Linked DNA regions of Methanospirillum hungatei JF-1. The protein of the gene in region 1 binds, or shares a complex with, the protein of each later gene. Links are inferred from orthologs where the notes say so. Each region holds a gene or a part of one and is shown on either strand. Other genes may lie near its edges.

What was found.
Region 2: MHUN_RS03455 (region 1) and rpl7ae share a complex: the UniProt entries of both Methanocaldococcus jannaschii proteins name them as parts of the 50S ribosomal subunit. The link is inferred for Methanospirillum hungatei JF-1 from one-to-one orthologs.

What each region holds. Positions count from the first base shown.
Region 1 is NC_007796.1:755,001-767,422, reverse strand. What follows is about bases 4,701-7,473. They hold MHUN_RS03455 (50S ribosomal protein L1), read left to right. Parts: upstream 4,701-5,649; coding sequence 5,650-6,297; downstream 6,298-7,473. Other genes in these bases: rpl12p (50S ribosomal protein P1), read left to right, coding at 7,196-7,473; MHUN_RS03450 (50S ribosomal protein L10), read left to right, coding at 6,297-7,145; MHUN_RS03460 (50S ribosomal protein L11), read left to right, coding at 5,109-5,585; MHUN_RS03465 (transcription elongation factor Spt5), read left to right, coding at 4,701-5,010. Also shown: MHUN_RS19185 (hypothetical protein), read right to left, coding at 1-38; MHUN_RS03485 (IS1634-like element ISMhu4 family transposase), read left to right, coding at 166-1,899; MHUN_RS03480 (D-aminoacyl-tRNA deacylase), read left to right, coding at 1,912-3,240; cell division protein FtsZ, read left to right, coding at 3,237-4,325; MHUN_RS03470 (protein translocase SEC61 complex subunit gamma), read left to right, coding at 4,331-4,522; more of MHUN_RS03465, read left to right, coding at 4,528-4,700; more of rpl12p, read left to right, coding at 7,474-7,507; MHUN_RS03440 (alkaline phosphatase family protein), read right to left, coding at 7,596-8,507; peptide-methionine (S)-S-oxide reductase MsrA, read right to left, coding at 8,509-8,985; MHUN_RS03430 (DUF3821 domain-containing protein), read left to right, coding at 9,061-10,104; MHUN_RS03425 (ATP-binding protein), read left to right, coding at 10,182-11,732; MHUN_RS03420 (nitroreductase family protein), read left to right, coding at 11,815-12,327; MHUN_RS03415 (S8 family serine peptidase), read right to left, coding at 12,369-12,422. UniProt on the Methanocaldococcus jannaschii protein: Probably involved in E site tRNA release. Binds directly to 23S rRNA. Protein L1 is also a translational repressor protein, it controls the translation of its operon by binding to its mRNA.
Region 2 is NC_007796.1:1,818,978-1,831,527, forward strand. Bases 6,470-9,370 are described here. They hold rpl7ae (50S ribosomal protein L7Ae), read left to right. Parts: upstream 6,470-7,686; coding sequence 7,687-8,055; downstream 8,056-9,370. Other genes in these bases: MHUN_RS08360 (DUF2298 domain-containing protein), read left to right, coding at 6,470-7,534; MHUN_RS08370 (30S ribosomal protein S28e), read left to right, coding at 8,061-8,264; MHUN_RS08375 (50S ribosomal protein L24e), read left to right, coding at 8,270-8,461; ndk (nucleoside-diphosphate kinase), read left to right, coding at 8,464-8,913; MHUN_RS08385 (tetratricopeptide repeat protein), read left to right, coding at 9,010-9,370. Also shown: MHUN_RS08335 (hypothetical protein), read right to left, coding at 39-1,232; MHUN_RS08340 (tubulin/FtsZ family protein), read right to left, coding at 1,240-2,421; MHUN_RS08345 (NAD(P)/FAD-dependent oxidoreductase), read left to right, coding at 2,542-3,780; MHUN_RS08350 (dolichyl-phosphate beta-glucosyltransferase), read left to right, coding at 3,781-4,494; MHUN_RS08355 (lysylphosphatidylglycerol synthase transmembrane domain-containing protein), read left to right, coding at 4,484-5,443; more of MHUN_RS08360, read left to right, coding at 5,447-6,469; more of MHUN_RS08385, read left to right, coding at 9,371-9,768; MHUN_RS08390 (tetratricopeptide repeat protein), read left to right, coding at 9,849-10,559; MHUN_RS08395 (response regulator), read right to left, coding at 10,570-11,130; MHUN_RS08400 (energy-coupling factor transporter transmembrane component T family protein), read right to left, coding at 11,213-12,001; MHUN_RS18700 (ABC transporter ATP-binding protein), read right to left, coding at 11,998-12,550. UniProt on the Methanocaldococcus jannaschii protein: Multifunctional RNA-binding protein that recognizes the K-turn motif in ribosomal RNA, the RNA component of RNase P, box H/ACA, box C/D and box C'/D' sRNAs.

The DNA.
Region 1 (12,422 bases):
TCAGTTTCAAAAATTGATTTTATCTTTTCAGGTTCCATATATAATAATTGTAAATTTGTGAATAAAGGTTATAGCTAATAATTACTTACCTTTCGCTGATCTTATAAGGTAAATGTTAAATTATAAAGCTTAACTTTATATCTGAGAAGTGTACATATATATGGGATGATCGCTCCGACACATCAAATTGAACACATCGGCGGAATCCCATATATCTTTGAAACATTAAAAGAACTTCAAATCATACGAATTTTGAATGAGGTATATTCGCCTCACAGAAACTGGGTGGGTTTGCCGATTGGTGAAACGATTGCCATTTGGATCTGCTACTGCCTGACCGAAAATGATCATCGTATGTGTCCCTTGGAGAAGTGGGTTACTACCAAAAAAAATTTACTGGAAAAATTGATTGGTTTTCAATTTAGTCCAAAATGCTTTACTGATGACCATTTGGCTCGTATATTATCTCTATTGCACAATAATGAACTTTGGAACCGATTTGAATCTGAATTAAATCGTTCTACACTGCGTATATATGGTTTAACGGATGAAAACATCGTCCGTCTTGATATGACAACAGTAAACAGCAATGGAATTATCGATAAAAACGGATTAATACAATTTGGCAACTCAAAAGATGACGCCTCCCTCCCTCAAATAAAAATCGTACTTTCAGTGCTTGATGTGCTGGGTTTGCCCCTCACCGTTAGTGTAGTCCCTGGAAATTGTGCTGATGATCCTCTCTATATCCCTGCAATGGAAAAGGTGAAAAAATCTACGGGACAATCTGGATTACTTTTTGTGGGAGATTGCAAAATGGGTGCCATAGCAACTCGTTTGTATACGACTATCAATAATGACTTTTATTTATGCCCGTTATCAGAAGTCTCTCATCCTACTCAGGAAATTTATTCTGCAATCATAGCACATCAGGAGTCTAATCTTTCCTTCACACAAGTTTCACGATCGTACTATGATGGAAGCGATGCGATTATAGCCGAAGGATTTGAGAAAAAAATATCTCATTCAATGGAATATGAGGGGAAAATCATAACCTGGGAGGAACGGCTAATCTACGCAAAATCATTTGCTCATGCAAATAAATTCAGATTATCACTTGAAGAGCAAGTAAAAAAAGCTTTCTTTGAGATAAATTCAATGAATAAAAGAGGAAAGGGAAAGAAAATTTACCGAACAATCGAGGAAGCAAAAGAAAAAGTACATGCTATTCTTGGAGATAAGGGATTAACAGCGGTATTCGAAGTTGAGTATATCGAGCATATTAGTAATACTCCAAAACGAAAATACGGAAACAATCCCGCCAGAATTGAACAATCGACGAGAATTGAGGTTAAACCAACTATTAACTTGCAAGCCCTTCAACAAGCGCAGGAATTATCAGGATGGAGGGTATATGTAACAAATAAACCAGAAAATGAATTATCGATGCAAGATGTTGTTCTGACTTACCGTGATCAGTATATCATAGAGCATCAATTTCATCGGCTGAAGGGAAAGGCACTTTCACTTGCCCCAATGTTTATTCAACGAGATGACAGAATTGATGGTTTAGTGAAGTTTTTGACTATTGTAATGAGACCACTTGTTATTATTGAGAAAAAAGTCAGGGATTCGCTGAAAAGTAGAGGTCAGGGTTTGAGTGGTCTTTTCGAATATAATCCAACGAAAATAGTAAATAATCCTAAAACTGAAAGAATTATTGAGTTTTTCAAAGAGATTTATTTGTTAGTTTCATTTTATGGTGAACAGGTTTTTTACACAATTACTGGGATAAATCAAAAGCATCGAGAGATTTTAAATCTGATGAATGTTGATATTAGTGTTTATACTCAATTGGGATCAATTCAGGAATCTGAATTTAAGATCAGCGAACGGTGAGAATTACCATTCATGACACCAAAAGAACAGTCTCCAACAACCTTACTTATCAGCTCACGCAAAGACCCGGCCGGTTCACTCATTCATGAAGAACTCTATTCATTCCTAGAAGATGACAAAAGGGCTCATTCCCATATCAGACACTGGCATGCAGAAGAACGGCTTATCTATCTTGACGGCCCCTCCCTGCCCCATGATGCAGATAGGATTCTTTTTCTATCACGCCATGCCAGTGAACGGCCACGGCCGGTTTTAACGGTCCATGTCACTGGCAATTTTGGATCTGCTGATTACGGGGGACGTCCAAACACCCTGACACCTGCAGCAACCGGCCTTATGCATGCTCTTATCAACCGGCTGATCATCCATGCTCCGGAAGGGTATGAAGTTATGTATGAGGCTACCCATCATGGTCCGACAGACATCCCTCTGCCCTCCTGTTTTATCGAGCTCGGTAGTACAGAGAAGGAATGGAATGACCGGATTGCTGCCAGGGCAGTAGCACAAGCGGTACTGGATGCTCTTCTCATGGATACCTCATCGGTCATCCCATTAGCAGGATTTGGAGGGACGCATTATGCCCAGCGTCAGACAGAGATCACAAAATTAACCAGAGGCGGCTTTGGTCATATTATGCCGACCCGTGATATTCCTCACCTGACGGATGCATTATTTCAGGATATCATCTCTTCTACCGGTGCTTTTGCAATCTATATTGATGGGAAATCCATGTCTGGAAAAGAGGAGCGGATGATTACCGGTCTTGCAGACAAGCATACCATCCCGATCCTTGGTCAGGGGGATCTGATGCGGCTCTTTGATCTCCCGTTCTCTGAATATATGTCTATCAGAAACCTTGCAGAATCACTCATTCCCGGATCATCAATCGTTCTCCATACCATCCTGGAGATGCCTGCCCCGGTCTCCCTGACCATTCCGGGTGAGCTGGTCGATGAAGTTATGAAAGTTGCTGCAGAAGAGTTCATTTCTGCGCTAGACTCATTTCCAATCGTACATATGACCGGGAGAGGAAAAGCATGTCATCCGGTTTTTATTACCGATGCAGCATTCAGCGGCAGAATATCGGATGAATTAATACATCTCTGTGTAACATTGTTACAGGACAGATACACCTGTTCTTTTGAGGGGGATTCTTTAATCATCAAAAAATTACGGTTTGATCCGAAGAAAGCCAAAAATCTGGGCATACCCTCTGGCCCGCTCTATAGTGAGCTGATGGCAGGAAAGCCGGTCGAGGTTGGTGATTCGGTTATCTATCCGGAAATGGTGATGACAGAGACAGAAAAGCGGATTCACATTCCGCAGAGGCAGGCCAGATGAAATCAATCGTTGAAGAAGCGCTCAACAGGGCAAAAGCAGAGCAACAGATTCCGCAGAATAATAGTGATCTTGATGCTGTTCTCCGGACGATGACAACCCGGATCTCAGTTATCGGTTGTGGAGGTGCCGGGTCAAACACAATTACCCGGATGAAGGATGAGGGGATTGCAGGAACCACCCTGTATGCCATCAATACCGATGCCATGCATCTTGCAACCGTCAAGGCAGATCACCGTATTCTTATAGGAAGACAGCGGACACGAGGTCTTGGGGCAGGATCCTATCCGCAGGTCGGGGAAGAGGCAGCACTTGAGAGTGAACATGACATCCGACGGGCTGTTGAAGACTCTGACATGGTCTTTATCACCGCTGGTCTTGGCGGGGGAACTGGTACTGGGTGTGCTCCGGTGGTTGCACGGGCAGCCCATGAAGAAGGTGCCCTGACTATAGCCATAGTCACCTTACCTTTCACATCTGAAGGGGCCATCAGGATGGAGAATGCCGAGGCAGGGCTTGAACGTCTTCGTGATGTTGCAGATACCGTCATTGTCGTTCCGAATGACCGGCTCATTGAGGTTGTACCGAAATTGCCACTCTATGCCGCATTCAAGGTAGCCGACGAGGTCCTGATGCGGGCGGTCAAAGGTATCACCGAACTTATCACCGTGCCCGGTCTGGTAAACCTTGACTTCGCCGATGTGCGGGCCATCATGGAGAAAGGAGGAGTTGCCATGATCGGGATGGGTGAGAGTGATGCCCAGGACAAATCTGCGGATTCGGTGCGCAAAGCCATACGATCTCCTCTGCTTGATATCGATATTTCCTGCGCTACCTCTGCTCTAGTTAATGTTACCGGAGGGCCGGATATGACCATGGCTGAAGCTGAGGGTGTTGTTGAAGAGGTTTATGCCCTGATTGACCCTGATGCACGGATAATATGGGGAGCTCAGATAGATCCAACGATGCAGAACACCATACGGACCCTGCTTATCCTGACCGGCGTTCGGTCGCCACAAATATATGGTAGAAATGAAAAAAATAACCCGAAATTTCAGAGACACTTTGAGATTGATTTTCTGAAGTGATATACATGGAAATCCCCAAACTTGACATCAATTTAAACGAGGAACTTTTCCGCAAATACATGCGTATCCTCAAACTGGCCCGCTTTCCAACACGGGATGAGTATACAAAAATAGCACTCGTCGCTGCGGCAGGTGTCGTACTGATTGGAATTATCGGGTTTGCAATCTACGAACTCTTCCTAGTACTTCCGGCCTGATTCGTATGGAGAATGAACACCGTCTTACCCGCATTTTCGCGGTAAAGACCACAAACCGGGCAGAACGGTCGGTCGCAGACAATATCGACAAGGCGGTGCGGGACGCGGATAATGATATCCGGGTTATGTCAGTTATTGTCCCTGACGAACTGAAAGGATATGTTCTGGTAGAGACCGATGAGCCGATCGCCAGGGTCCAGGAACTGATGGAACATGTTCCCAGTGCGCGCACTGTCCTACCAGGAGTTACCACCCTGGAAGAAGTCGGTCACTACCTGATACCAAAACCGGCAGTCAGTGGCATTGACGAAGGGACGATTGTTGAACTTATCAATGGTCCGTTCAAGGGAGAAAAAGCGGTAGTCAAGCGTGTAGACGCCTCAAAAGAGGAGATTACCGTTGAGCTGTATGAAAGTGTTCTGCCGATTCCTATCACGGTTCGGGGTGACCATGTCAGGGTCATCGACCGTGGTGAGGACGACTCATAAGGTAGCTCCGACAACCTGGCAGGACATATTCTTTTTTATCTATCCTTCCAACCTTTATGAACCCAGATGGACATAACCGTCCTGACTGGTGATACACAATGGCAGAAGTAGTCGAGGTACTAGTACCCGGTGGCAAAGCCACTGCTGGTCCGCCACTCGGTCCGGCACTGGGTCCCCTTGGTATCAACGTCAAAGCTGTTGTTGATGAGATTAACAAAAAAACCGCATCCTTCAATGGTATGCAGGTTCCTGTCCGTGTAGAGGTGGACGAGAAGAAGAACTTCACCATCTCGGTTGGTATTCCACCCACGACAGCGCTCATCATGAAAGAAGCAGGCGTTGAAAAAGGCTCTGGTGAGCCGAACACCAAGATTGTCGGGGACGTGCCACTTGAGGCTGCTGTCACGATTGCCAAAATGAAACTTGATGACATGCTCTCCTATGATCTCAAGAATGCGGTCAAGGAAGTTGTCGGTACCTGCGTATCGCTCGGTATTACAGTTTCAGGCAAAAAACCCAAAGATATGCTCAAAGAGATAGATTCGGGCGCTCATGACGCAGTCCTCGTGGGATAGAATCGATATGTAACCATAGAAGATCGTGGAATCAATCACGGTCGCATCACTATGGAGGAACCTGATGGTAGAGAAGAGCGTCCTTATTGACGCATTGAAAAAGGCAAAAGAACAGGCGCCTGAACGGAAATTCACCGAGAGTGTCGATATGACCATTAACCTGAAAAATATCGACATGTCTCAGCCGAAAAACCGTATTGATGAGACAATCCTCCTTCCCCACGGGAATGGACGAGTAGTCAAGATTGCCGTTCTTGGTTCTGGTGACATTGTCACTCAGGCACGAGAATCCGGTGTTGAACTCATCATGGGACCGGAAGAAATTGAGCGCCTTGGAGGTGCCCCTCGTGAAGCACGTAAAATTGCATCCGAGCATCAGTTTTTCCTTGCAGAAACGCAGGTTATGAGTCTTGTCGGAAGATGGCTTGGTCCACGACTTGGTCCACGAGGCAGAATGCCCCAGCCGATTCCCGCCGGTACGGATATCCGTCCAATCGTGGAGCGTCTTCGGAAATCTGTCAAAATCAGAACCAAGGACAAGATGTCATTCTCACTCAAGGTAGGAACAACCGCCATGAGTGAAGAGGAGATTGCAGAGAATATCGATGCAGTCCTCAAGCGTATTCTCTCAAAACTTGAGATGGGTGACTTCCAGGTCAGATCGGTCTATATAAAGACAACGATGGGGCCGTCTGTGAAGGTGGAGTTATAATGGCATTGTATACCGCACATCTGCCCCAGTGGAAGAAGGATGAGATTACCACTATCAAGCGTCTCTCCAGCGAATATAAGCTGGTAGGACTTGTTGATATGTATGGAATCCCAGCCAGACAGGTGCAGGATATCAGAAGAAATCTTCGCGGGAAAGCCGAATTGATTATGACCCGTAACACGCTCATCGAACACGCATTCGGTGAGATTGGGGGATCCATAACAGACCTCTCTTCACACTTATCCGGACATTCTGCTCTCATCTTTACCAATGAGAATCCTTTCAAGCTCTACAGCATGCTTGAAAAGACAAAAACAAAGATGGCAGCACGTCCTGGAGAGACTGCACCGGAAGATATCGTCGTTTCAAAAGGACCGACCAGTTTCCGTCCAGGTCCAATTGTCGGTGAGCTTCAGCAGGCCGGCATTCCTGCAGCAATTGAGGCAGGAAAAGTTACCATTCGTGAAACAAAAACTGTGGTAAAAGCCGGTCAGGAGATCAACAAAAAACTTGCAGATGCACTTGCAAAGCTGGATATAAAACCGATGGATGTCGGTCTTATTCTGCAGGCAGCCTTCTACGAAGGAAGTATCTACGAGTCTGATGTTCTGGCAATCGACGAGACTGCATTCTATAACAGCATTATCACCGCTGCAACCCACGCCTTTAATCTGTCAGTCAATGCTGCATATCCAACCAGGGATACCGCATCTGCACTGCTGACCAAGGCTGTCCGTGAAGCACGCGGAGTTGGTGTCGAGGCTGCAGTCACCAGTAGTGACATAATCGATGCTGTTCTTGGAAAGGCACAGGCTCAGGCCATGGCCCTCCAGAATGTTGTCGGATAATCAATATGCTAACAATACGAGTAATCGGAAAAATATTTAGGTGAATTAACATGGAGTATGTATACGCTGCACTCCTTCTGCACAAGGCAGGAAAGGAGATCAACGAATCCTCTGTTCAGGCAGTACTTTCTGCCGCTGGTATCGCTGTCAACGAATCACGTGTCAAGGCACTTGTCGCATCCCTTGATGGTGTCGACATTGAAGATGCAATCAGCAAGGCAGCAGCAGCACCGGTCGCTGTTGCAGCAGCTCCTGTTGCAGGTGCAGCTCCGGCAGCAGCAGCAGCAGAAGAAGCACCAGCTGAAGACAAGAAGGCAGAAGAAGAGAGCGGAATGGCAGGGCTTGGTGCTCTGTTCGGCTAAACTCTTTTCTTTTTTCTCTTCGACAAAGTTATTATTTGTTCCAGAGTTCACAATTCATTGAAGAACTAGGAATTCTTTTCTGTAAAAATCAGGGGTTGAGAGCCGTTGCATTATACGACGGGTTCATCTCATCATACGAAACACCGAGTCTTTTCAGAATCGTCGGTGTGATATCTTTCTGATCGCCGGTCAAATTATATCCCGGTTCATTGGTCACCATCCAGAGAGATATCTGTCCGGTATGATCTTTGGGACCGGTATTGAACCCGTGATCAGTCGTGACATATAATACCGTCTTATCAGAAATCCCCAGATCCTTGAGGGCTTTAAGAATATTTCCGGTCGCTTCGTCTATCTCCTGAATTGCCGTAATCTGCTGAGGAGATCCTGCCCCGTATGCATACCCTGCATCTGCCGCATCCCTGAAGTGAGCGAAGATAAAAAAGCGACCCAGAGATCCGAAATGGTAGACTGATTCAGATGCAACCGACCCGACTAGACCTGCATCACTGTTCCGGTCATAGTAATAATCAACCACCTTGCCTGCATGATAAAAGGGCAGCCCTTTGAGCGTCCCAAGACTTCTCTCCTGTGATGCCACAATAGCAGTACTGATATTACCTGATCCAAATGCATCTTCAAGCCGTTCAAATACCGTCATCCCATGAGGGATCTCGCCATATCGCATACTTTTAAAGACTCCGGTCTGTTCCGGTGAATAACCAGTCAGAATCTGGGCGTGACCGGCCATGGTATCCGGATAGTGATCGGTTATTGAGATATTGATAAAACTGCCATTTTTTAAAAGAGAGGAGAGATGAGGAAGAGAGCCGGTTTCAAGAAGATTTTGGAGGGTATCTTTAGAAATGCCATCCCATGAGATGAGGATAATACCCCGTGGATCCGAAGGAACTGCAGAAACATTCCCGATAATGATACAAATCAGCAGAAAAAGTACAACCACACTCTTTCTTTTGGTATTACACAGATGGTCTTTCATATCAGAACAGACTCCGTCCATAACGCTGACCAATTTTCAGAAAATAGGACTGATGATACTCCTCCGCAGGCCAGAAAGTTTCTGCCGGAACAACCTCTGTCGCAATTGCGGCATGATATCGGCCTGACTGGTTCATCTCCGCAATAAACATTTCTGCCTCCTCTTTTTGCTCAGGTGAGGTATAGAAGATGACGGAGCGGTACTGGCTGCCGACATCAGGCCCCTGCCTGTTTACTTCTGTTGGATTATGCAGGGAGAAGAAAATTTCCAGAAGTTTTCGATAGGTGATTGCCGTATCATCATATTCAAGAGCAATTGTCTCTGCATGACCGGTCGTATCTGAACAGACCTCCTGATAGGTAGGTTCTATTGTATGCCCCCCCATATATCCGACTTTGGTATTGATTACTCCCGGCACTTTCTGAAATCCTGCTTCAATGCCCCAGAAACAGCCACCAGCAAAAAAGGCAATTCCCATATACCGATCTTGATCTGAAGACTATTTAGTGAGATGGGTGAAGAAAAATTTAAACTATAAAGGAAATTGTTCATTATGAAATATTCTCTAGCCGGGCTTTTCAGCCTGCTCATGATTCTCTTCTGCGCATCACAGGCAAGTGGAGATTTAAGAACAATCTCACCAGGAGGGACCGTGTTTCTAGGAGAAGAAGGACTGGACATTTCTGCAACCGGTGTTATGAACGGAGGGCAGATTGGATGGTGGGCTCCGGGGAGCAGCAGGAGTTCAGACCCGACGGAACTCATGACGGTATCATCCCCTGACTCATTTTATGTTTCGCCATCAGCCTTTTCCGGGAAAGAGGGGCTCTGGTACTCCTGGCCGGAAGGTAGCCCGGTATTCCAGGTAAAAAGGCCACAGGTATCGGTCAGAGTTTATGATGAGACTGCGGATTTTGATGCAACCGGAAAATGGATCCCAAGAGGAGATGCGGTATCATTCCGGATATCATCAAATGTTTATGAAGCAAATTCCCGGGGAGGTCCGGACGGGCAGGTGGATATCGTTCTCACCAGTCCTGAAGGTGCAAAATACTCTTCCGTGTCCGGCCCGTCCGGATCTTTCAGTCTGTCCGGGATTCCGCTTACCTCATCTTTAACCTCCACCGGTCCTGTCTGGAATACCGGGGGAGTTACCGTCGGGACCTGGACCGTTCAGGCAGAACTCTCAATGAACCGCATTAAGGATAATATGCCGGATACGGGGGCAGGGATATCATCTCCGGTGGAAGTTCTTATTCAGAATATCAATCCCCTCATTAAAGCACCAGTAGCGATTGAGATCGGAACCCCCGAACCGGATATAACTCCAATGGTCACACAAACAACACCTCCCGCATATTCAGCCCCGGTTACAAAACCCATAACCCCGGTCCAGACTGTAGAGACACAGGTACAGATCCCTGCACCAACGTTCACGCATGTTCCAACCCCCACCTATACAACCGTACAAACTATCGAACCAACACCGGAGAAAACACCTGAATCAACACCAGTCCCTGAACCTACCAAAGCCCCTCTCGGTATACTATCAATTATTGGAGCAGGATTCGTTCTGATGGTTCTGATAAAACCCTGAAAATGTATTCTGTACCGGATTTCATCGCCCTCTCAATCAATACTTATTTTACCAGCCAATAGATAGTAGTGAAAGAGATGTCCCATCTGAAACTACCGATAGGTATCCAGTCTTTTACTGAAATCAGAACCGGGGGATATGTCTATATTGATAAAACACCTCTGATTCACTCATTAGTACAATCCGGAAAATATTATTTTCTTTCACGTCCCCGGCGGTTTGGAAAAAGTCTTCTCATCGATACGTTTGATGCGGCTTTTTCACAGAAACCGGATCTCTTTTCAGGACTTTTTCTGGACAGTCCGGATTCAAAGTGGGACTGGAATAAGAGGAACCCAGTCCTCCGGATAGACTGGTCACTCTCATCCCCACGGACACCAGCAGAGTTGAAAACACAGATACATGAGCTCATCTCTGCCTGGGCAAGGACCTGGAATTTTGAACCTTTTGAGACATCGATTGGCGGACGATTTTCATCATTAATCAGGGATATTCACACGAAAACAGGTGAACAGATCGTTATCCTTGTTGATGAGTATGACAAGCCTATCCTCGACACCCTGGAAGATCCTGTTCGTGCGGCTGATATGCGGGATATTTTGCGTGACTTTTATGGATTCATAAAACCGCTTGATTCTCATATCAGGTTTGTTTTTATCACCGGTGTATCGAAATTTATCAAAACCGGTATCTTTTCCGGTCTGAACAATCTTCAGGACATAACCCTTGACTCCCGGTACTCCACCATCTGCGGATATACAGAAGAGGACATCAGGACCTCCTTCGCATTCTGGTATGAACAATATGATCCTGATCTCATCCGTGATTGGTACAACGGGTACTCCTGGACCGGTAAATCAGTCTATAATCCCTTTGATATTCTTTTGTTTTTTGATTCAGGTATCTTCAGACCGTACTGGTTCGAGACAGGAACACCATCATTTCTGCTAAAAAACTGGCTGAATGAGCCACGATTACCCGCAGAGTATGACGGAATGATATCAGGTGATGATATTCTCCTTTCATTTAACCCGGAAAAGATAACGGTTGAAACCTTATTATTTCAGACCGGATACCTCACCATCAGATCCTGGTCATCTGACGGCATCCGGGGATTTCGATGCACACTCGGGTATCCAAACAAAGAAGTGAGAACGTCTCTCAACCTGCTGTTCTCTGAGGCTCTTTCCGGTTATTCACTCTCGGATAATCGTGATATCCTGTTTTCGATCCTGGAACTGGGGGATGAAGAAGGATTACATGCTCACCTTCAGTCTTTCTTCGCATCAATTCCTCATGACTGGTACCGAAGAAATCCCCTTGCAAGATTCGAAGGGTATTGGGCAAGTCTCATGTATTCGTATCTTGCAAGTCTAGGGTTCGAGGTAATCCCGGAAGATACAACGAATAAAGGTCGGATAGATCTGACGGTTAAAACACCCTCATATATCTGGATCTTCGAATTCAAAGTAAAGGGCATCGGGCAAAAAGGAAAAAAGGATCCACTTGATCAAATTGACGAACGTGGATATGCAGAAAAGTACCTTTCAGACCCCCGGCAGAAGATAAAGGTCGGCATCCTGTTTGATCCTGAAACGCGAAATATTGAATCCTGGACAGTTGGATAACCTTTTTTCCGAATTCACCTGGAGCGGATGATACCCCTCAGGGACCGATAATTATCTTCAATGATAAGTAATAATGAATACTATGAATCTTGGAGTGACGATTATCAAATCACGGCGGAGCGTCAGATCATACATTGACAAACCACTCAGCGATGAAATTATTAAAGAAACCCTTGAGTGTGGTCGTCTGGCTCCGACAGCAATGAATCTGCAGCCCTGGCTTCTTGGTGTTGTAACAGATCGTGATCTGCTGAAAAAAATTGCAGATTTTACCGATCATGGGAAGTTCATCGCTGAAGCAGCAGCCTGTTTTGTCATATGCGGGGATAAAAATGCGAAATATTATCTGGAAGACTGCTGTGCAGCAACCATGAACATGATAACCTGTCTGCAGTCCTATGGTGTCGGGACCTGCTGGGTTGCCGGAGATAAAAAAGAGTATGGGGCTGATATCTGTAAACTTCTGGAGATACCAGAGCCTTATTCATTAACATCACTCATTCCGGCAGGGTACCCGAAAGAAGTGAAGGTTCCAAGCAAAAAACCGGGAAAAGAGATCTTCTTTACCAACCGGTGGTCACCGGAAGAAAAATAAGGGATTGAATAATCCAATCTTGATTTTACCGTCCATTACCATTATATAGACTGGAATAACTTGACCACGTCTGTATAATCAATTCTGTTATTTCC
Region 2 (12,550 bases), 1.1 Mb from region 1 along the record:
CGGGTCAATCAATTCAAATTATAAGACAAAAAAGATAATTAAAAGAGCTCATCGTACTGATGAGCAGTTGACTTCTTCTTTGGTTTATCACGGGAGCCGAAACTGCCACCGCCGCCCTTTCCGCCACCTTTGCCGCCACGGTTCTTCATGATTCGGAAAAGAGCAAACCCAACAATTGCAACAACAATGATTCCGATAATATAGGGGATTATCCCAGACAGGTCAGGGAATTGGAATCCCTTGGGAGCGGCCTCAAGTTCTGCATTCAAATCCTGAGTTGCCGTGAATACTTCATCTGCCTTCTGATATGCTTCTTCAGCTTTTTTCCTGGCTTCAGTGTATTTACCGGCATCATAGAGCTCTTTTGCATCACTCGCGTCTTCTGCAGCAAACTCACGCTTGGTTATAATAGGAGCAAGCCGTGGATCACTTCCGAGTTCTTTTTCGGTCTTGAAGTAATTGATCCACTCGTCAGTCTTGTCTATGGCTTCTTTTGCATCTTTAATTGCTTTCTGGGACAGACCCATGTCAAGCATCGCATAGGCATCCTTGATGTAGGTATTTGCATTCTTGATATAGATCTGGGCATTTGAATAACTTGCACCGGCTGCTGAATTCAGTGAGGTTAATGCCTCCTTTGCCTTTGCTTCAGCCTTGGAAACATCTATCCCATCAGCTTTGTTCTGGGCAATATCCTTCTCAAGTTTTGAGTAGGCATCTTTTACAGTTGAAATGTCGCCCTTCAGCTCCCCAGGATTCGTAACAAATGCTGTGACATTCTTTACGGTCTCTTTCACCCGGCCTCCGGGGGTTGCCACGTTCACCGAAACAATCTCTATTTCTTTGGAACTGTCAACCTTTGGTGCCATTCCTTTCAGATTGACTTTGACACTTTCATCGACGTTCTCATAGGAGAGTTCCCATCCGGAAAGATCAAGTTGTTTCTTACTGACCGCAGGTCTGGGATTTTCCACACCATCAAGAATGATGGAGTATGTCCAGACCGGATTTTCAAGTTCGGTTTTTAAGGATATACTCTCATCACTGGGAAAGGTCGTGCCCCCTATCGAGACAAAACTCAGCTGGAGATCTGCAGAAACATTCGATTTACCGGATTCAAGATCTCCGGAAGGCTTTACATTCACATGACCGACTTCAACACTGGCCATTGCCGGAATAGCAATGAAACAAAAAATGATACTTAAAAAGATGATTAATGATCCAGTCTTCATAACTCCCTCACTCAAAGAGTGGTTCAATACTCTCATCCAGTTTCAAAACATTCTCTTCATCAATTCTTTCTGACGTGGCTTTCGTCTCCTTTGCAATCTCGAGCAGATTCGTGACACGTGGAGCATCTGCAATGGATGCTAAAAGAACGACAGCTGCAACATACCTGCTCTGGGCCGGATAATCTCCGCCTCGCACCTCCACACCGGCGATATTCTCCTCAACCCAGCTTTTGGCTTTTTCAATCCCTTTCCGGTCAAGATCATCAGGCGGTCCGGCAACCAGAACAAGAGCACGACTTGTGGTGGTATATTCACAGGGCAACGTAAGCCGCCCAAGCATCGCCCGTCTGACCAGAGACAAAATCCGTGAGGTCTTATCCTCACCAAGCAGTTTATCCTCAGGACGTCGTTCTTCTATCTGTTTTCTTCCGATGATCCGATCAAAGAAACTCCGGTCCTTTTCAACCGGAGCAGAATTGATAACTTCACTGATGGCATATCCGACAGAACTGATACCTCCACCCCGAAGGGTATTGATAATCTCGCTGGAATCGACGACCATCTCACCGATACCCAGCTGACCTATCTCACCTGCACGGAACAATAACCCAAACCTGCGGACTATCTCATCATTCAACCGGTCAAATGCGCCCTTGATACTCTCGCCTTCATTTTTCCAGGCGCTGTTGTCAAAAAGAATAACATTATCTGCTTCTTTTACCAGAGTTGCAAGACTTCGTGCAGCATTATAGGAATATAACCGTCCTTCTTCCGGAGCGGGGAGAATCCCCAGAACATAGACCGGCTCTTTATAAATCTTTTTCAGATGCCGTGCAAGCACAGGCGAACCGCCTGAACCTGTTCCGCCACCAAGTCCTGATACGATGATGAATGCTTCAGTATCGCCAATACCTTTGCGGTCAATAGCATTCATGATGATATCAATCTCGTCAAAAGTAATCTGGGCACCGGTATCATTATCGGTCCCCACGCCATGACCTTTGACGCTCGTCTGACCGATCAGGACACGATCCTCAAAATTGAGGTGTTGTAATCCCATCAGATCAGTTCTGGCTGTATTTACCGCAATAGCACGAAAACTGCTGCCATTGGTTCTATTGTCAAACTCAATGAACCGGTCAACAATTTTGCCACCAGCCTGACCAAATCCTATAAAAAACACTTTCATGGAGGTACACCAGTTGTATGAAATATCGGAATTCTGATTATTTGGTACATCTTTCCTTTATACATTCAAAAAGCTTCTTCAATGAGCAGGATGGGAATATCTAAGGGATTATAACAGAATATGCGGATAGCAATAATAGGAGGAGGCATATCCGGACTTGTTTCGGCATACAGGCTTTCTAAAGACCATAAAATTACAATTTACGAAAAGTCAGCAGAGATAGGGGGGCTGCTCTCATCATACCACCGGAAGGCATATTCCATTGAGCGGTACTATCACCATTTCTTCTCAGGAGATCGGGCATTTTTACACCTTTTAGATGAATTGAACCTATCTGATACGATACTCTGGCTCAAAGGGTCAACCGGTACATACCAAAACGGGACCATCTATCCCCTCACCACCCCCCTCGAAATACTGCTCTATCCTCACCTTAGCATATTTGAAAAATTCAGGCTCGCATTATTCACCAAAAAAGTCAAACACTTTGATCTGTCACACCTTGACACCATAAGCGCAGAGAAATTCCTTACAGAGCAGCTTGGAGAGAAAATTTACCGCTCATTCTTCAGGCCACTCCTGAATTCAAAATTTGGTCAGAATGCAGAGAAAATCTCTGCCGCATGGCTTGTCAGCCGGGTGGCCATCCGTTCGGACAGAAGTCTTGGGGGAGAGCGGCTCGGATATCTTGAGCGGGGGTTTTCATCCTTCATCGAAAGTCTTTCAAATACGATAACCGGATATGGAGGAGAGATAAGAATAAACACACCGGTTACCAGCATACAAAAAGCCGGGGGGGAATGGTATATAAATGATGAACCATTCGATGCCGTCATTGCAACCATCGCACCCGGTCTTCTGAAAAAAACCGGTCTTGATATTCCGGATATCCCCTACCAGGGAGCGGCCTGTCTGACCATGGGGCTTGTCCGTCCTGTCACTCAGGGTATTTACTGGATTAATCTGTATGATGATGCCCCCTATGGAGCTGTCATCGGACATACCTGTTTTGCCCCAAGAGCATGGTATGGTGAGGATATCGTCTATCTTGCATCATATTACACCGGCACGCCGCCCACCGACCTGAAGGAACGGATGATAGAAGATTTCCAGAGAAAATTTTCAGTCAGGAGTGATGAGATACTATGGGCAGAAATGACTAGAGACCCCTATGCCGGGCCGCTGTATCTTGCCGGGTATAAAGAGCAGATGAACATGATATCAGTTCCCGGACTTGTTCTTGCCGGTATGTTTTCTGAAGAGAACTATCCGGAGCGGAGTATTGAGGGATCGGTTCGTGCCGGACTCAGGGCTGCAGAAGAGATCGTCAGGATGGAAAAGAATCCGGAAGTGACCTGAGTGACAATATCAAATCCGGTAACAGTTGTCATTCCGGTGTACAACGATGTTCATGCCCTAAAAGAGGCGGTACCACGAGTTCTGCAGACGCTATCCTGCATTGCTACAGAGTTTGAACTCATCATAGCCGAGGATGCCAGCACCGATGGATCTGCTGAATTAGCAGCAAAGTTTGCCCGGGAGAGCCCACAGGTCATCCACCTTCACCGGGATGAGCGGCTGGGGAGGGGATCGGCCCTGTCTCGTGCTGCCTCAATAGCCCGTGGAGATATCTTCTGTTATTTTGATGTTGATATGGCAACCGACATCTCCCATCTTGAAGAACTCCTTGGCCGAATTACTGAAGGGTATGATCTGGCAACCGGTTCACGGCTTCTTCCGGAGAGCAGAATCATCAGAAGTTGCAGCCGTGAGATTAAAAGCAGGGGATATAACTTCCTGGTCCGGCTTATTCTGAAAAGCACCCTCTCTGATCATCAGTGCGGATTTAAGGCATTCAGAACCGAAGTGCTCAGGGACCTTCTGCAGGAGACGTGTGATACCCACTGGTTCTGGGATACCGAGATCCTTGTACGTGCCCAGCATAAAGGGCTTCGTATCGCAGAGATCCCGGTAATCTGGACAGAGGGACAGGGGACGACAGTCAGATCAGGTGATATCTGGAAGATGGGACGAGCAATTCTCCGACTCTGGTGGCAGCTCCATGTATCGTAAACTCTGTGCTATCATCTTCTCTGTTCTTCTGGCAGTAGGAATCCTGGCCGTCATGGTCATCAGAGTCTGGAATGACCTGGCCGATGCACTTGCTTATGTAAGACCGCTCTATCTTATCCCGGCATGTCTTATCTGCCTGTGTGCCTGGTTTGTCAGGGGAGGGCGGTACCAGTCCATCCTCTCGCGGATGCATGTATCCATTTCACTCATCTTTTCAACGGCCTGTATCTACATATCACAAACGGTAAACCTTATCGTCCCAGCCCGGCTTGGAGACCTGATCCGGGTGGTCCTGCTCAAGCATGATTATGATGCAACCATCTCCCAGGGTCTCTCCTCCATCATCGTGGAGCGGGTTTTTGATATCATATCGGTAGCAGTCCTGGGCCTTTGCGCAGTGGTCTTTGTGCTGAACGCCCCGTCCTGGGTTCTCATGCTGCTCGTTCTTCCGCTCGTGCTTGGGGGAATCTTCTTTCTGGTTCTCATCCTCACGGGCAAAGTTCAGACTGACAATAAATACATCGGGTATGTTCTGACGATGATGAATGAGATGCGGAATGCATCCCTGACTCCCCGATCCGCATGTGTTCTCGCAGTTACATCACTTGGTATCTGGATACTTGATACTGCCATCTGTTCCCTTGTTGCCCTTATGTTCGGGCAGGATATCCCTTTTTCAATCGTCCTGCTTGCAGTAGTTGCAGGAAACCTTGTAAAAGCAGTCCCCCTCACACCCGGCGGAGTCGGGACCTATGAATTTGCCCTTGCCGTCATCTTTGAACTGGCAGGGACAAGTCCGGCAGTATCCACCCTTATCGCAGTCATCGACCACCTGATTAAGAATGGTATCACCCTTATCGGAGGGGCGATCTCTATCATGTACTTAGGAGACTGGGTAATCCCCGAACTCTCTGAAAGTATTAAGAAAAGACTGAAGGATGAATCATAAGGCATGATTGAATCAGGACAGATTATTGCGGTATTATCCTGGCTCTTCCTTCTTTTCCTATTCCATCTCTCTCTCTATCCCTTGATAAAAGAATACCTGCCCAAAATTGCGGTCCCCGTATCCTGGACTGCGGGATTTATCCTGACCGCTCTTGCAACCTGGTATGCAGTCTTTTGTGGTCTTCCTCCCTATACTGGTCTGATCCCGATCATTGTTGCATATCTCTGCACCGGAATATTTCATAAGACGGGACATTACAAAGCCATCCCCTCAGAATGGCGCTACTACCTGCTCTTTTTCGGCGTGTTTCTTGCCATGCTCGTCGTCAGGGCATACAATCCTGATATCAACGGGGCGGAGAAATTCATGGACCATGGATTTCTTGCATCGATTCTCAGAACGCCCCTGGTTCCCCCTCTTGACCCCTGGTTTGCCGGAGGGTTTCTGAATGTATACTACTATTTTGGTCACTGGATCATAGCAACACCGGCGATGCTCACCGGGATCCCCTCAAACATCCTCTTTAGCCTTGCTCTCCCCACAATCGCCGCACTTTCTGCCGTCAATCTCTACGGAGTGGGACACCTGACCCTACGGCGTACCAGATTACTCCCGGTACTGGCATTTTTTGTCGTAAATCCGTACTTCATCTACCTTGGCCTTACCGGAACCAGGGCCTTTACCCTTCTCTGGGATAGCAGCAGAGTCATTCAGGACACTATCAACGAATATCCACTCTTCTCATTTCTGTTTGGTGATGTCCATGCCCATGTCCTTGGTATCATGGCCCAGTCATTTCTGGTTCTCATGGTAACCGCTGCGTTGGTATGCTGGAGAGATGGAACCAGGGCACGTATCTTAATTCTTCTCCTGACTGCACTCGGGCTTTCGGTAATTCCGGTAGTCAACAGTTGGGATGTCCTGATTTGGGCACCGATGATTCTGGTAACAGGCTTTTGTCTGATTGGACGTGAATATAGAGGGGCACCAGCCCTTACAATTCAGGTTGTTATGCACACTGTGCAGACAATGATCCGGGAGCGGGGGGGACAATGGTTCCAAAAACCCGTGATTGCTGCAGGATTTTATCTCCTCCTTGTTCCGGCCCTGAGTCTGGCCCTCATCAGTCCGCTCCTCCTTGGGATGCATACCCAGGGAATTGCAGGGATTGGGTTTGTCCATACCCCGACTGATATCTGGCAGTTTATCATGGTCCATGGCTGGTTCTTTGCTGCCTTTTTATTCTCTTTCAGGTCAGAACTCAGAAAAGTCCCTTGGATCCTTCTTGCTATCTTCCCGTTCTTTCTGACCGGGTACCTCTCCGCTGCACTTGCAACCCTGATCCTGATTTTTGTCATCAGGCGAAGATCAGGATCTGCAGATCTTCTGGCTGCAGGAGGACTTACAATTCTGCTCTTTTGTGAACTTATCTACCTGGCAGATAACATGGGAGAGGTCTATTACCGGATGAACACGGTATTCAAACTCTATATCGGTGCCTGGCTCCTCTGCGGAACTGCTGCGGCCCTGATGATTGGAAACGAGCTGGATGCATATATCACCAGAAAACCAGGGCGGACTTCACGGGTCATCAGTGTATCTATCATAATCCTGCTCTGTCTCTGCCTGATTGTCCCCCCGGTCATCGTCTCAACCATTCACGGACCACATACCCCTACCCTGGATGGCATGGCATGGCTTTCACAATCTCATAGGGAGGATGCTGAAGCTCTTGCATTTTTACGAACACTCCCCGGTGAGCATATTATCGTGGAAGCAGCCGGGGATGACTACCAGTATACCTCACGGGTCTCATCATTCACCGGAATCCCGACGATCATCGGATGGCAGTTCCATGAATATATGTGGAGGGGGAATTATCCGGAAGGCTGGTATGGTGAGCGGGGCAATCATATCAGGACCATATATGAAAACCCGGACCAGACCATCCCCCTCATGGAACGGTACCGGGCAGATCTGCTCTATGTCGGCCCTGAAGAGCAACAAAAATATACTATTTCGATACCTGCCCATGACCTTCAGGAACTCTACCGGAATCGCGATGTCGTGATCTACCAGCATCAGGCTTGATGAAACCCGGCCAGTCGGGGAGATATTTCCCTTGGAAACAAAACCAGATCTACGAACCTTTAAACGCCCACAATCGTAACTAATATGGCACATTCGTCATCTGCTGATGAGTGATGACGGAGGGTCATGCCCCTCCTGAATGAGGTGAATTCATGGCAAACTACGTTACCTTTGAAGTCTCTGAAGAGATCCAGAACAAGGCTCTTGAAGCCGTCGAAGCCGCACGTGAAAGCGGAAAAATCAAAAAGGGCTCCAACGAAGCCACCAAGGCCATCGAGCGCGGGATCGCACAGCTGGTCCTTATTGGCGGAGATGTTGAACCAGCAGAGATCGTCATGCATCTTGGACCACTCTGCGAAGAAAAGAAGATTCCGTATCTCTTCATCAGCAAGCAGAATGATATCGGCGCTGCTTGCGGACTGGAAGTCGGCTCTGCTGCTGCAGCTATCGTAAAGTCCGGAAAAGCAAAAGAGACCATCGATGAAATTGCTGCCCAGATAGCAGCTCTCAAAGCTGAGTGAATACCATGGACGGAACGCCCGCTGAAGTAATCGAGGTTATCGGGTCAACCGGTATGCATGGAGAAGCCATGCAGGTGAAAGCCCGTATCCTTGATGGCCCGAACAAGGGGCGGATTATCACCCGTAACACGGTAGGACCGATCCGTGAAGGTGATGTTCTGATGCTCCTTGAGACTGAACGTGAAGCAAAGAAACTTTCCCGGAGGTAAGAACAATGATTGATACGCATATCTGTTCTTTCTGCGGCCTGCAGATGGAGCCTGGAACCGGGAAGATGTACGTCAAAAAGGACGGACAGATTTTCTATTATTGCAGCACCAAGTGCCAGAAGAACCATAAGCTCGGACGTATTCCACGCCGTGTCAGATGGACCACCGCTGGCCGGAAAGCTCTTGGCAAGGTATAACAATGGAACGGACATTTCTGATGGTAAAGCCAGACGGAGTTCAGCGCGGACTGATCGGTGAGGTTATCACCCGGTTTGAACGCCGCGGATTCAAGATGGTTGCCTCACGATTTGAAAAACTTCCTGATGCACGGGTCATGGAGCATTATGCTGAACACGTGCAGAAACCCTTCTTCCCAGGTCTGAAGGCATACATCACGTCCGGACCGTGTTTCCTTATGGTATGGGAAGGAAAAGATATCGTAAAGATAAGCAGGGATATGATCGGAGCAACCAATCCGGCCGGTGCTGCACCAGGTACGATTCGTGGAGACTATGCCCTTGAGATAGGGATGAATGTCATCCATGGCTCTGATTCTGTTGAAACTGCAAATCGCGAGATTGCTATTCATTTCAAACCGGAAGAACTTGTTTCATATACCCGGATAGATGAACAGTACCTCTACGAATAATTTTTTTTTGGTTTTACCATCTTTTTTCCATTCCGGTTCATTGAACAGATGTTTCAATACAAAAGAAGTAAAATAGTATCTGACTGGTGACCTGGAATGAACTCAGAAAACCGGACGATCAGAATCACTTCACTCTGTATCCTTGTATCTCTTCTGATTGCCGTCGTTCTGATATCCGGATGCACAGAGACTGACCGCCTTTCAGACGAAGCAAAGACCGCGTATAATTCTGGAAGGTATGCCGAGGCAGTATCACTCTATAACCAGGCCATCGAATTGTCAGGAAGCAATAGTCAGCTCTACTACCTGAAAGGGCAGGCCCTTTTTGAACTAGTCAGATATAAAGACGCAATAGATGCGTTTACGGCAGCAATACGAATACAACCGGATTATCCTGAGGCATGGTTCATGAAAGGCAGGGCCAGTTATATGATGGGTGATTATGATGAGGCTGTCAGGTCATTCTATAAGGCAATCGAACTTGATGAGACCAACACCGAGTACTGGTATCATCGGGGCCTTGCTCTGTCAGGCCGGGGACAATATGATCTTGCCATCTCTCATTTTGATAAGATACTTCAGATGAACCCATCGCTGGAGAAGGCCTGGAGCTCACGCGGGTATGCCTATGTTATGGAAAAGAACTATAATGATGCGCTGGATTCATTTGAGGAAGCATTGAAGATAAATCCAGGCAATGCAGAGAACTGGATAAACAAGGCATCAGTCCTGCGGGTTTTGGGAAGAACTGATGAGGCTGATATCGCCATAAGTCAGGCAAATCTTCTCTATAAAAAGCAGGGAGAGGTTATTGCCCGTAAAATCCCAAAAACTCCTATAACAGTTATTCCCTGACCCGGCAGGAAGACATTTCATATTTCTCTGACAACCTTTAGAGAGAATTGTGCATTCAGGCACCTGGAATGTGTATCTTCATGAAGTTCGTTTCAACTGTTGTATTGGCCCTGTCTGTGCTGATGCTTATTCTCCTGTGCGGATGTCTGGGAACTGAGGGATGGAGTGCACAGGACTGGATAGAGCAGGGAAACCGGTTTGCAAAAGACGGACTCTATACAGAGGCAGTGGATGCATATAGTCATTCAATCCGGCTTGACCCGATAAACCCAAAGGTATGGACCTACCGTGGCATTGCACTTCAGCATCTTGGTCGGCAGCAGGAGGCTATGAATGACTTCGATGAGGCAATCAGGCTTAATCCTGATGAGAGTGGCGCCTGGCAGGGGAAAGCATCCTCATATATAGAGAGTGGTCAGTATAAACTTGCCATAAAATCTGCAGAGCGGTCACTGGAACTGGCAGGACCCCAGGATAAAAAGGAGAACTCATGGCTGCTGATTGGATTTGCATACAACCGGCTTGAACAGTATGAAGAGGCCTTGCAGAGGTTTGACAAGGCTATCGAGATAGATCCAAAACGGGTGGATCTCTGGCAGCATAAGGCTTACACCCTGACAAAGTTAGGCAGGTACATGGAAGTCCTGAAATGCTATGAGGTTATGACTGGATTAGAACCAGACAGCCCGGAACTCTGGAATAAAAAAGGAGAAATTCACCTGGCCCTCGGTCAGATCAATGAAGCAAATGAAGCTTTCGCAATGGCAAAAAGCCTGATTGAAAGAAATTAAAATTTATTTTCTATTTATACTCTCCAAAGAGCATGAGCAGATCTCTGATATGGGAGTCACATTCCCTGATGAGGGGCTCTTGTGACGGAGTAACCCCTGCTGTCTTTAGCATGGATACCTGAGTCTCAAGAGCATGAAGATGGCCGATAATCTTGGACCTGATAATATCATGTTCGGCCGGGGGCTGGACCTCCTTTTTCTTTCGTACTGATTCACGGATCTTATATGCAAGTTCAGTGAACTGAGCACGCGGATCCCCGCCTTTCTGAATGTAATAATCAGCTCCGGCATTGAGGGCCTCGATAACCACATCCTCCCTGCCTCTTCCGGTAAAGATGATAAAGGGGATATGATTTCCTTTTTCCCGAATTGCCTTGAGAAAACCCAGCCCGTTCATAACCGGCATCTCATAATCAGAGACCACGGCATCAAAGCCCCGCTCATTCAGCAATGCAAGCCCTTCCTCGGCGGAAAGCACAGTGGTTACGGAAAACTCCCCATGCCTTTCCAGAAAAGCACGGGCAATATCCAGAATGACGGGTTCATCATCAACAAGCAGGACGGATATCATAAATAGAGACTTATTGCCATTCAAGGACTTTAATCATGGCGATGCAGGATCAAAAAAGGGGCGGTACAGGTCTGCCCTTGCCCTATGCATTAAAAAAGTGAAGATATGCAAATGCTACAAGAATTACCACAATCAGCACCGCACTGATAACATCACCAAAACCAAAGACCAGTTTATGAAGGGGGAGATTTTTTCGGGCCCGATACCCCCGCATATCAAGAGTAAGACCAAGGACCTGAGTTTTTGCAAGTGAATTTGCAACGAGTGGTATCATAATCGGTTTCATGCTTCTGATCTTTCCGGATATACCAGTTCCCGGGTTATAACCCCGGCAGAGCTGTGCTTCATGGATCCGCCTGGCCTCCAGCTGAAGACTTGGAATAAACCGGAGCGCTATTAGGAGCATGAGAACATAATCGACCGGAAGGCGGAATGCCAAAAGTCCGGTCACCAGATCACTGGGTTTTGTAGTCACGACAAAGAGTTGAAATGCCGTTATCATCACGATAAACCGGAGGGAGAGGATAATACCAAAGAGAAGTCCCCCAAGAGTGATCCCATATCCCTGACCTCCGGGTTCACCAGACTGAAGAATGGTGAGTAACAAGTCACCTTCCTGGACCGTCAGACTGGTGAGTATCACGAGGAAGAATGACAACAGGATAAGGAACGGTACCTGATTGATTATCTCTTTGATAAGACCAGAAAAAAGGGCACCAAGCACCAGAACACCAATGAGAAAACAGAGAAACGGCACCTGGGCCGACATTACACATAACCCGACGATAAGAATTACCAGGAGCAGCTTGGTGACCGGATTCAGATGATGAAGCGGGCTGTTACCCGGTATATACTGCAGAATCTCACTCATGATGCACGCCCCTTCAGGTTATGATAATCCCCGATGACCCTGCCGTTCTCCATCGCAATGATCCGGCTGGCATACTCTTCGGCAATCCGCATATTATGCGTAACCATGATGATGGTATGCCCGCTCTTCTGCAAAGTCAGCATGAGATCCATCATCCGGTCAGACTCTTTCTCGTCAAGTCCGGTGGTCGGTTCATCCAGAATGATAAGTCCGGGTTTCATGGCAAGAATACAGGCAACCGCAAGCCGCTGCCGTTCCCCCCGTGAAAGGTGCCGGGGATAGGTTGCTTCAGAGCCCGATAGCCCGACCATGGCAAGCACACCTCCAATGACCTGATCAGGGGAGTCTGCTCCGATATTTTCAAGGCCAAACATGATCTCATCTCTGACACTGTCAGCAAAGAGCATGGTATCTGGGTTCTGAAACACAAGACCGGTCTGCTTGACAAGATCGATGACCGGTGCCGTAGCTGCATCCAGGCTCCGCACATGCACTGATCCCTCGTCAGGTCGTAACAGACCGTTCAAATGCTTCACCAGAGTCGTCTTC